3 regions of the Fundidesulfovibrio terrae genome follow, and region 3 is predicted to be linked to each of the others. Evidence: riboswitches for the same ligand, from Rfam matches in the RefSeq annotation. Region 3 holds a riboswitch; each other region holds the start of a gene.
The links. A riboswitch is a leader RNA that binds a small molecule or an ion and turns the genes downstream of it on or off. The one in region 3 is predicted to bind cobalamin.
Positions count from the first base shown of each region.

Region 1: linked by a shared signal. The riboswitch ahead of cbpA (modified peptide precursor CbpA) and the one ahead of ML540_RS07780 (radical SAM protein) in region 3 are both predicted to bind cobalamin.
Region 2: linked by a shared signal. The riboswitch ahead of ML540_RS13555 (sirohydrochlorin cobaltochelatase) and the one ahead of ML540_RS07780 (radical SAM protein) in region 3 are both predicted to bind cobalamin.

Region 1 covers NZ_JAKZFS010000005.1:145,643-147,900, forward strand. The annotation lists gene ML540_RS15380 (MamS/MamX family magnetosome protein) at 1-99, shown strand, start outside; gene ML540_RS15385 (DUF3108 domain-containing protein) at 101-706, shown strand; cobalamin riboswitch at 884-1,082, shown strand; gene cbpA (modified peptide precursor CbpA) at 1,164-1,265, shown strand; gene cbpB (peptide-modifying radical SAM enzyme CbpB) at 1,268-2,258, shown strand, end outside.
Region 2 covers NZ_JAKZFS010000004.1:155,438-157,695, reverse strand. The annotation lists gene ML540_RS13560 (FecCD family ABC transporter permease) at 1-2, opposite strand, end outside; gene ML540_RS13555 (sirohydrochlorin cobaltochelatase) at 37-954, opposite strand; cobalamin riboswitch at 1,105-1,290, opposite strand; gene ML540_RS13550 (aminotransferase class IV) at 1,309-2,094, opposite strand; gene ML540_RS13545 (chorismate-binding protein) at 2,091-2,258, opposite strand, start outside.
Region 3 covers NZ_JAKZFS010000002.1:131,564-133,821, reverse strand. The annotation lists gene ML540_RS07785 (ribonucleoside triphosphate reductase) at 1-113, opposite strand, end outside; gene ML540_RS07780 (radical SAM protein) at 28-765, opposite strand; cobalamin riboswitch at 989-1,183, opposite strand; gene ML540_RS07775 (glycosyltransferase family 39 protein) at 1,222-2,258, opposite strand, start outside.

The DNA of each region.
Region 1 (2,258 bases), on a different contig from region 3:
GAGGGCGTGGAACTCAAGGTGCGTCGCTCCAAGGACGGCATGCCCTGGTGGAGCCTGAGTGCCGAGGAACTGGCAAAGGAACGCAAGGCGGCGGATTGATATGACGTCCCCCAGGTTGATACCCGCCCTGCTGGCTCTGGCGCTCCTCGCGGCTTGCGCCCCCAGGACCGCGCCCGTGGCGCAGATGCCCATGGCCCAGGCCCCGCAGTGGAAACCCGGCGACTACTGGGTGTTCAACACCAAGACCCGTAGCCCCTTCACCATGGCCGAGCGCATGGAAGTTGCACAGGTTGGCGACGAGATCGTCCTGACAGGCAACGGCGACCCCACCCGCAAGGTGCGCTTGGACAAGGACTTCTGCGTCAAGGAAAGCCAGGGAACCCTGCTCAGGTATTCTGTCGCGTCCGGACAGGACGCGTATATATTCTTTCCGTTGGCCGTGGGCGAATCGCGGACATTCCAGCAAAGCACCGCCCTGGCCAAAGGCACGCAGAACTACGTCAACACGGTCATGGTGGAAGCCGCCGAGGAGATCACCGTTTCCGCCGGTACCTTCAAGACGTTCCGGATACGGGTGAGCAAGAGGAACGAAACCGGCTGGAGCGGGACCTACATGATGTGGTACGCCCCGGATGTGGGGTATTTCGTGCGGGTGGTTGATACCCAGAATAATATCGCGGAGCTGGTGAAGTACGGGAAGAAGTAGCAGAGGAAGAGTAAGATGCCTCCGGCGGCCAAAGGGATCAGTCCCTTTGGAATCCTTTATCGCTTCGCGGGCCAGACCGGCATGCCGGTCTGGCCCGCGAAGCATTTTGGAGGTCCAGGGGGATCATCCCCCTGGCGGATCCGGGCGGAGCCCAGCTCCCGTCCCTGTTTGACCTTTCATTCGGCGACGGGTATGTATCTCCCCGAATGCGTTCGATATAATGGAACACGGTGCGAATCCGTGGCGGACCCGCCGCTGTATCCGGGGACGCGGGAGGGCATGGCGAAACGCCGGTCACTGGGGCTTTCCCCGGGAAGGCTGGCCCCTCCGCGAGTGATCCGGGAGCCAGAAGACCTGTCGAAACGCATCATCAACGGAATCCGAAGGCAAAGGGTTCCGGCAGGATAGTCCTGCCGGAACCCTTTTTTTGTTTGTACGGTGAAACAAAGGAGGAACCATGAAAAAGAACGGCAAGAAAGACGTGATCGCCTTCAGGAAATCCTGCAAGGCCGACGGCACCGGACTGTCCCACTACATCCTGATGGATCCCAAGAAATAACGATGTCCCAGCCGTCTTCCAAAGCGGCCCCCGGCGGGGGCCGCTTCTTCAACACAGGCATGAGTCCCTCCCTGCAGCCCGTGGACATCGGCCACCGCGACTACATGGCTGTGGTCGATCCGGACACGGCCTTCTGGGCGCTGGTGCGCAAGGAGAAGCTCGGTCAGACCCTGACCGGGCGCGCGTTCATGGCCGCCTACGAGCAGAAGGCCCAGGAATTCGCGCAGGAAATGCATCGCCTGCGCTTCGGCCTCAAACCCTCGGCGGTCTATTTCAACCCCACTGAGCGTTGCAACCTCAACTGCGCCTACTGCTACATCCCGTCGGAGCTGCGCTCGCACGGCGAGCACATGTCCAAGCCCAGGCTGCTGGAGGCCCTGGACAGGCTCAAAGCCCACTTCCGGGCCACGCTCCCGGAGGGAACACGCCCCCAGATCATCTTTCACGGCGCTGAGCCCATGCTCAACCGGGAGGCCATGTTCGCCGGGATAGAACGCTACCGAGGCGATTTCCGGTTCGGCGTCCAGACCAACGCCACGCTCCTGGACGACGAGGCCATTTCGTTTCTCATGGACAACGGCGTGGGCGTCGGCATCTCGCTTGACGGCCACAGTGCGGTCGTGGCCGACCGCGCCCGGGTCACGTGGGGCGGGGACGGCGTGTCGCGGCAAGTGAACGCTGTCATGGAAAAGCTGCGCGGCTACTCCGCGTTCAACGTCATCTGCACCGTGACCAGCCTGAACATCCGTTCGCTGCCGAAGATCGTGGAGTATTTCCACTCCCGCGAGGTTTCCACCTGCTTGCTGAACATGGTGCGCTGCACCCTGCCCGGGGCGCGGGAAATCAAGCCCGACGAGGACGAGGCCGCCAAGTGGTTCGTCAAGGCGTTGGAACGCTCCCACGAGTTGTACGCCAAGACCGGGCGCAAGCTGGTGGTGGCCAACTTCGCCAACATTCTGCTGGCGGTCATGGCTCCCACCGCGCGCCGCCTCA
Region 2 (2,258 bases), on a different contig from region 3:
ACCGGAGCGTGTCCCTTGCCGCCGCGCGCCCGCCGGTCATTTGTCCGTCCCGAGCTGCGCCAGGGCCGCCTTGACGTGGTCCACCCAGATGGCGGCCACGGCGTCGGACTCGGCCGTGCCCTTGAGCACCGGCACGCAGGCGATCCCCGCCTTGGTGAGGACGGTTTTCCAGGAGCCCGGCTCATCGCCGGCGATGTCGTTATGGGCGTGGTCGCCCGCCACTGCCAGCAGCGGCACGAGGTAGGCCTTCTTCACATTGCTTTCGGCGAGTTCAGCCAGCACGTCCTCCCGGGTGGGGGAGCCTTCCACGGTTCCCACGAAGGCCAGCCGGTCCTTCTTCCAGAGGTAGTACTGCAGGCCGGGATAATAGACGTTGGCCGGATGCTTCGTCCCGTGGCCCACGAAGACCACGGCCTCGCCCACCTTGCGCTCCTTGGGAGCGGACTGGGCCAAGGCGTCGGCCACGCGCGTGAGGTCCTGGGTGGTGGCCAGCAGCGGCAGGCCCACCGCCACTTTCTTCATGCCCTTGGGCATGCCGGAGAATGACCGCGCGGTCTCGGACAGGGCGTGGAACTCCTGGCCGGGGATGGTCTGCAGGGACTGCACGGCCACGTGGGTGAAGTCCTCGTCCATCATTTTGGCCAGGGCCTCGGCCGGGGAATCGAGCTTCACGGGCTTCTCGCCCCCGGCCAGCTTGTGCCGGACGATCTTGGAGGAATACGCCCAGCGGACCTCCACGCCCGGGATCTCCTCTTTCAGCTTCTTTTCGATGTTCACGTAGGCCGCGTCGGCTCCGGCCACGCTTGTGCCGAAGGCCACCAGCAGCACGCCGCGCTTCTCGGGCCGGGCCTCGCCGTGAGCGGCCCAGGCCGCCTGGGACAGGGCCAGCAGCCCGAGCAGAAGAATGAGCGACGCGATTTTTCGCAGGCCGGGCCTGGTGAGGGAACTGCGCATGGGAAACACTCCGGGGGCATGGCTGTTGCGAAGAGGCAAAAAAGGCCGCTCCTCCCCATGCGGGAAGAAGCGGCCCGTATTCGCCTCTTCGGGTATCCACGCGCGGCAATAGCCCGTTGCCGTGCTGGAAGCAGCAAATTGCAGCAATCTGCAACAAACTGGGGCCAGGCAGGTCTTCCGGCTCGTTCCGTCCGCCTCGGCCTTCCCGGGAAGCATCTCCCAGTGGCGCTCCAAAGGACGCGGACTTGTCTGGAACTTACGGCGGCGGGACCGCTCCCGGTTCTCACGGGATTCCCTATTCTCCCCTTGCGGGGCACCTGACCAGCTTGCGTTATCTCGGGCTTTCGCCCGGTGTCAATCGTCCAGGCCCAGAAGGTCGCGCAGGAGCGGGCGGCAGGTGTCCCAGTCCGGCTCGTAGCGCACCGCGTCGATCCGTATTACAGGTTGTATACCGCCCAGGCTGTTGAGCCAGTAGGCGTGCTTGAAGCCGGGCAACTGGTCGAGCCCGATGTACACCGGCTCCACGGAAAGGCTGCGCGAGGCGGCCTCCAGGGCCAAGCTCGGCAGCTTGTAGGGCGAATCGCTCACGAAGAACCCATGCCCGTCGGAGAAGACCAGGGCCGCGCAGGCCGCCTCCAGCACGCTCCCGCCGGCGTCGGCCAGCACGGCGTCGTCCACGCCGGCCTTCCGGGCGTATTCCCAGGCCAGGCGCTGGTGCATGTTGGCCATGGTCTTGTGGGCGCACAGGTGGGAGACGTGGGCATGCGGATATACGACCAGGGAGCGCGCGGCGTCCGGGTCCAGGACGTGCGGGATGGCCGTGATGCACAGGCTGGCCGGGCTGGCCGGGGAGTCCTGGTAGCAGAACAGGTTCACCCGGGCGGTCTCGCCGGAGAGGCCATTGGCCAGGGCCACGTCCAGCACGGCGCGCCTCAAGTCCTCTTCGCCGGGCAGCTCGAAGCCGATGCCCAGGTATTCGAGGCTGGCCCGCATGCGCTCCAGGTGCCGCTCGAAGCGCGGCAGGCGATGGCCGTGATGCAGGATGGTCTCGAAAACCCCCATGCCGCAACGGAAGGCCGGGCCGCTTACGCGCAGGGGGGCCGCGTCCCCGGCGATGCGGCCGTCTATCCAGGCTTTCATGCGTCTGCCCTCCCGGTGAGCGCAAGGAATTTCGCAGCCTTTGCCAACGTCTCCTCATACTCCATCGCGGGATCGGAATCCACGACAATCCCGCTTCCGGCGTGAAATCCGAGCACCCCGCGCCTGGAGTCCAGCGCGGCGGTACGGATGGCCACGGAACTGTC
Region 3 (2,258 bases):
AGCAGGGGGTCCTGGATGCCGCTGGCCCTAAGGGCCTTCAGTATGGCTTGGGCGATCCGTTCCAGGGACCAGGTTTCCAGGCAGCCGTCGCGTTTCTGTATCTGCAGGGGCATAGGGGCTCTCCTCCCTCCGCGCGGGTTGGACGTAGGGTTGTTCTCTCAGAGTGAAACCGCTGGGCAGGTACTCCCGCGCGGTCTGGACGTCCTCCGGGCCGAGCCCGGGAACGAGGGTGATCCTAAACAGGAACGACTGGGGCGAGGCCCAGGCCAGGGCGAAGATCGATCCAAGCCGCTCTCGCGCCTGGGCGGGCGTCGCCGCGCCACCGGTGAGGACGGGATACTTCTCCCACGGACCCTTCACGTCCACGGCGAAGAGCGTGCCCGGGCTGCGCTCCCGGACGGCCGCCACCACCTCCGGCAGCATGCCGTTGGTGTCCACCTTGACCGGCAGGCCGAGCCCGTGCAGCGCGTCCACAAGCGCGGGCAGGCCGGGGTCCAGGGTGGGTTCGCCGCCGCAGACCACCACCCCGTCCAGCCAGCGCTTGCGCGCGGCAAGCGCGCGCAGCACCGCGTCGGTGTCCAGGCGCGGGTGCAGGCTCGGAGTGAAGGCCAGGGTGGCGTTGTGGCAGGTGGGGCAGCGCAGGTTGCATCCGCCCAGGTAGACCACGGAGACGCTACGCCCGGGCCAGTCGCACAGCGACAGGGGCGTGACGGCTCTGATTCGGGCCTTTTCGGCCGGGATGTCCTGCTGAGTTTCGTTGTCCATGCGTTTCCGGAGTTTCCGGGGTTTCTAACAGAGGCAAGGGCCGCGAAGAAGCAAAAAAAGCTTCGACATATTGGGCGCTTGTCAATTAAAGCTCGCAACACCTCGAAAGGCTTGCATTTTCAAAAACGAAAAAAAGAGACGCTACGCCACGATGACGGGTGATGATAGCCCGGCCGCCTGCGCGGCAGGGCTCGTCGCGGGAACCATGGTCCGTTCGCGGGACCTGGCCGATTCTCCCCAGGAACGTCTTCTGACTTCCGGCCGGGTGGTGCGCGGAGCCTTCCCGGGTGCCTTACCCAGTGGCTTTCCGCCCGTTTTATCGCCGGTTACAGCAGCGCGCCTGCGACGGATTTGCACCGTCTTCCGTTTTCCGGGGCGTTGCTGACAAATTAGGCCGTCCCGATGGACATGTCAATTTCACATGGGGCCAGCGGCAGCAAAGGCGTCACAACCAACTTATTTCTCGAAGAAAATTGTTCCGTTTTTATTCCAGACCTGGGCCCAGCGCCCCTGGAGCAGGATTTCGACGCGGTACTTGCCACCGATCGTGAGACCAGGGTTGAGCATAATGGGGTACTGCGCGGATATAGGCGTCCAGGCTTCTCCTGCGCCGTGCAGGGCAAGGAGTTCCTCGCGCCTACCGTCTGGACCCAACTGGTAAAAACCCACGGACGACCCGTCGCCCACGCGCGGATAGACGATCATCTGCTGCACTCCGGGGTCGAGCTCGGCCAGGAAGACACCCTGCTCCTTTTCCAGCGACACCTCCAGCCTGCTCCATCCCGGCATGTCCGCATCTGCGTTGCTGGCGAGATCGCTTCCGGCGACCATGCGCTGCTCCAACCGGCTTTTCGGGATGAACCGCTCGGCCAGGAAATTTCGCAGGGAGTTCGCCCGGAGGCGTCCAGCCATGTCGCGAGCGAGCGCCTCGTCCCCGCCGGGCGCGCCGAAGGCCGCGTCCAGCCCCTCGAAGCGCAGGGTTTCGTAGTTGCCTCCTGGGAAAAGCGGCGTCAGGGGGGCGCAGACCATCTTCAGGCGTACCGTGAGGGTCTTGAACGAGCCGGACCTGTGGTGAGCTACGGAGAAGTTGCTCCTTGGGTCCGGCCCTATAGACAGGGGATACTCCGAGGGCGGCTCATCGTCGAAAACGGTTTCCGCCAGGATGTGGTTTCCCTTGCCGGTGTTACGGAAATAGAAATTGAGGACAACCTCGGGCACAGCCTGCCCGGTCCCGTTGACGAACACATACTCCACTTCGGCCTGGGTGTTGTTTCGCGTCGCCATCACGAACGGTCCCCGCGCGTCCTGGGAAAAAACGGCGTCCCGTAGTCTCCCAACCCTGGAATAGAACCCCTTGAGGTCCATTGGGACCGAGAGAATCCGCTGGTCCTGACGAACGACGAACTCAGGCGAGCGCTTAACCTCCAAGGTGAACATCTGAACGTTTTCCTCAAGGGAGTTCTCGCTCTCTGGCTCATAGTGATCCCGGAAGT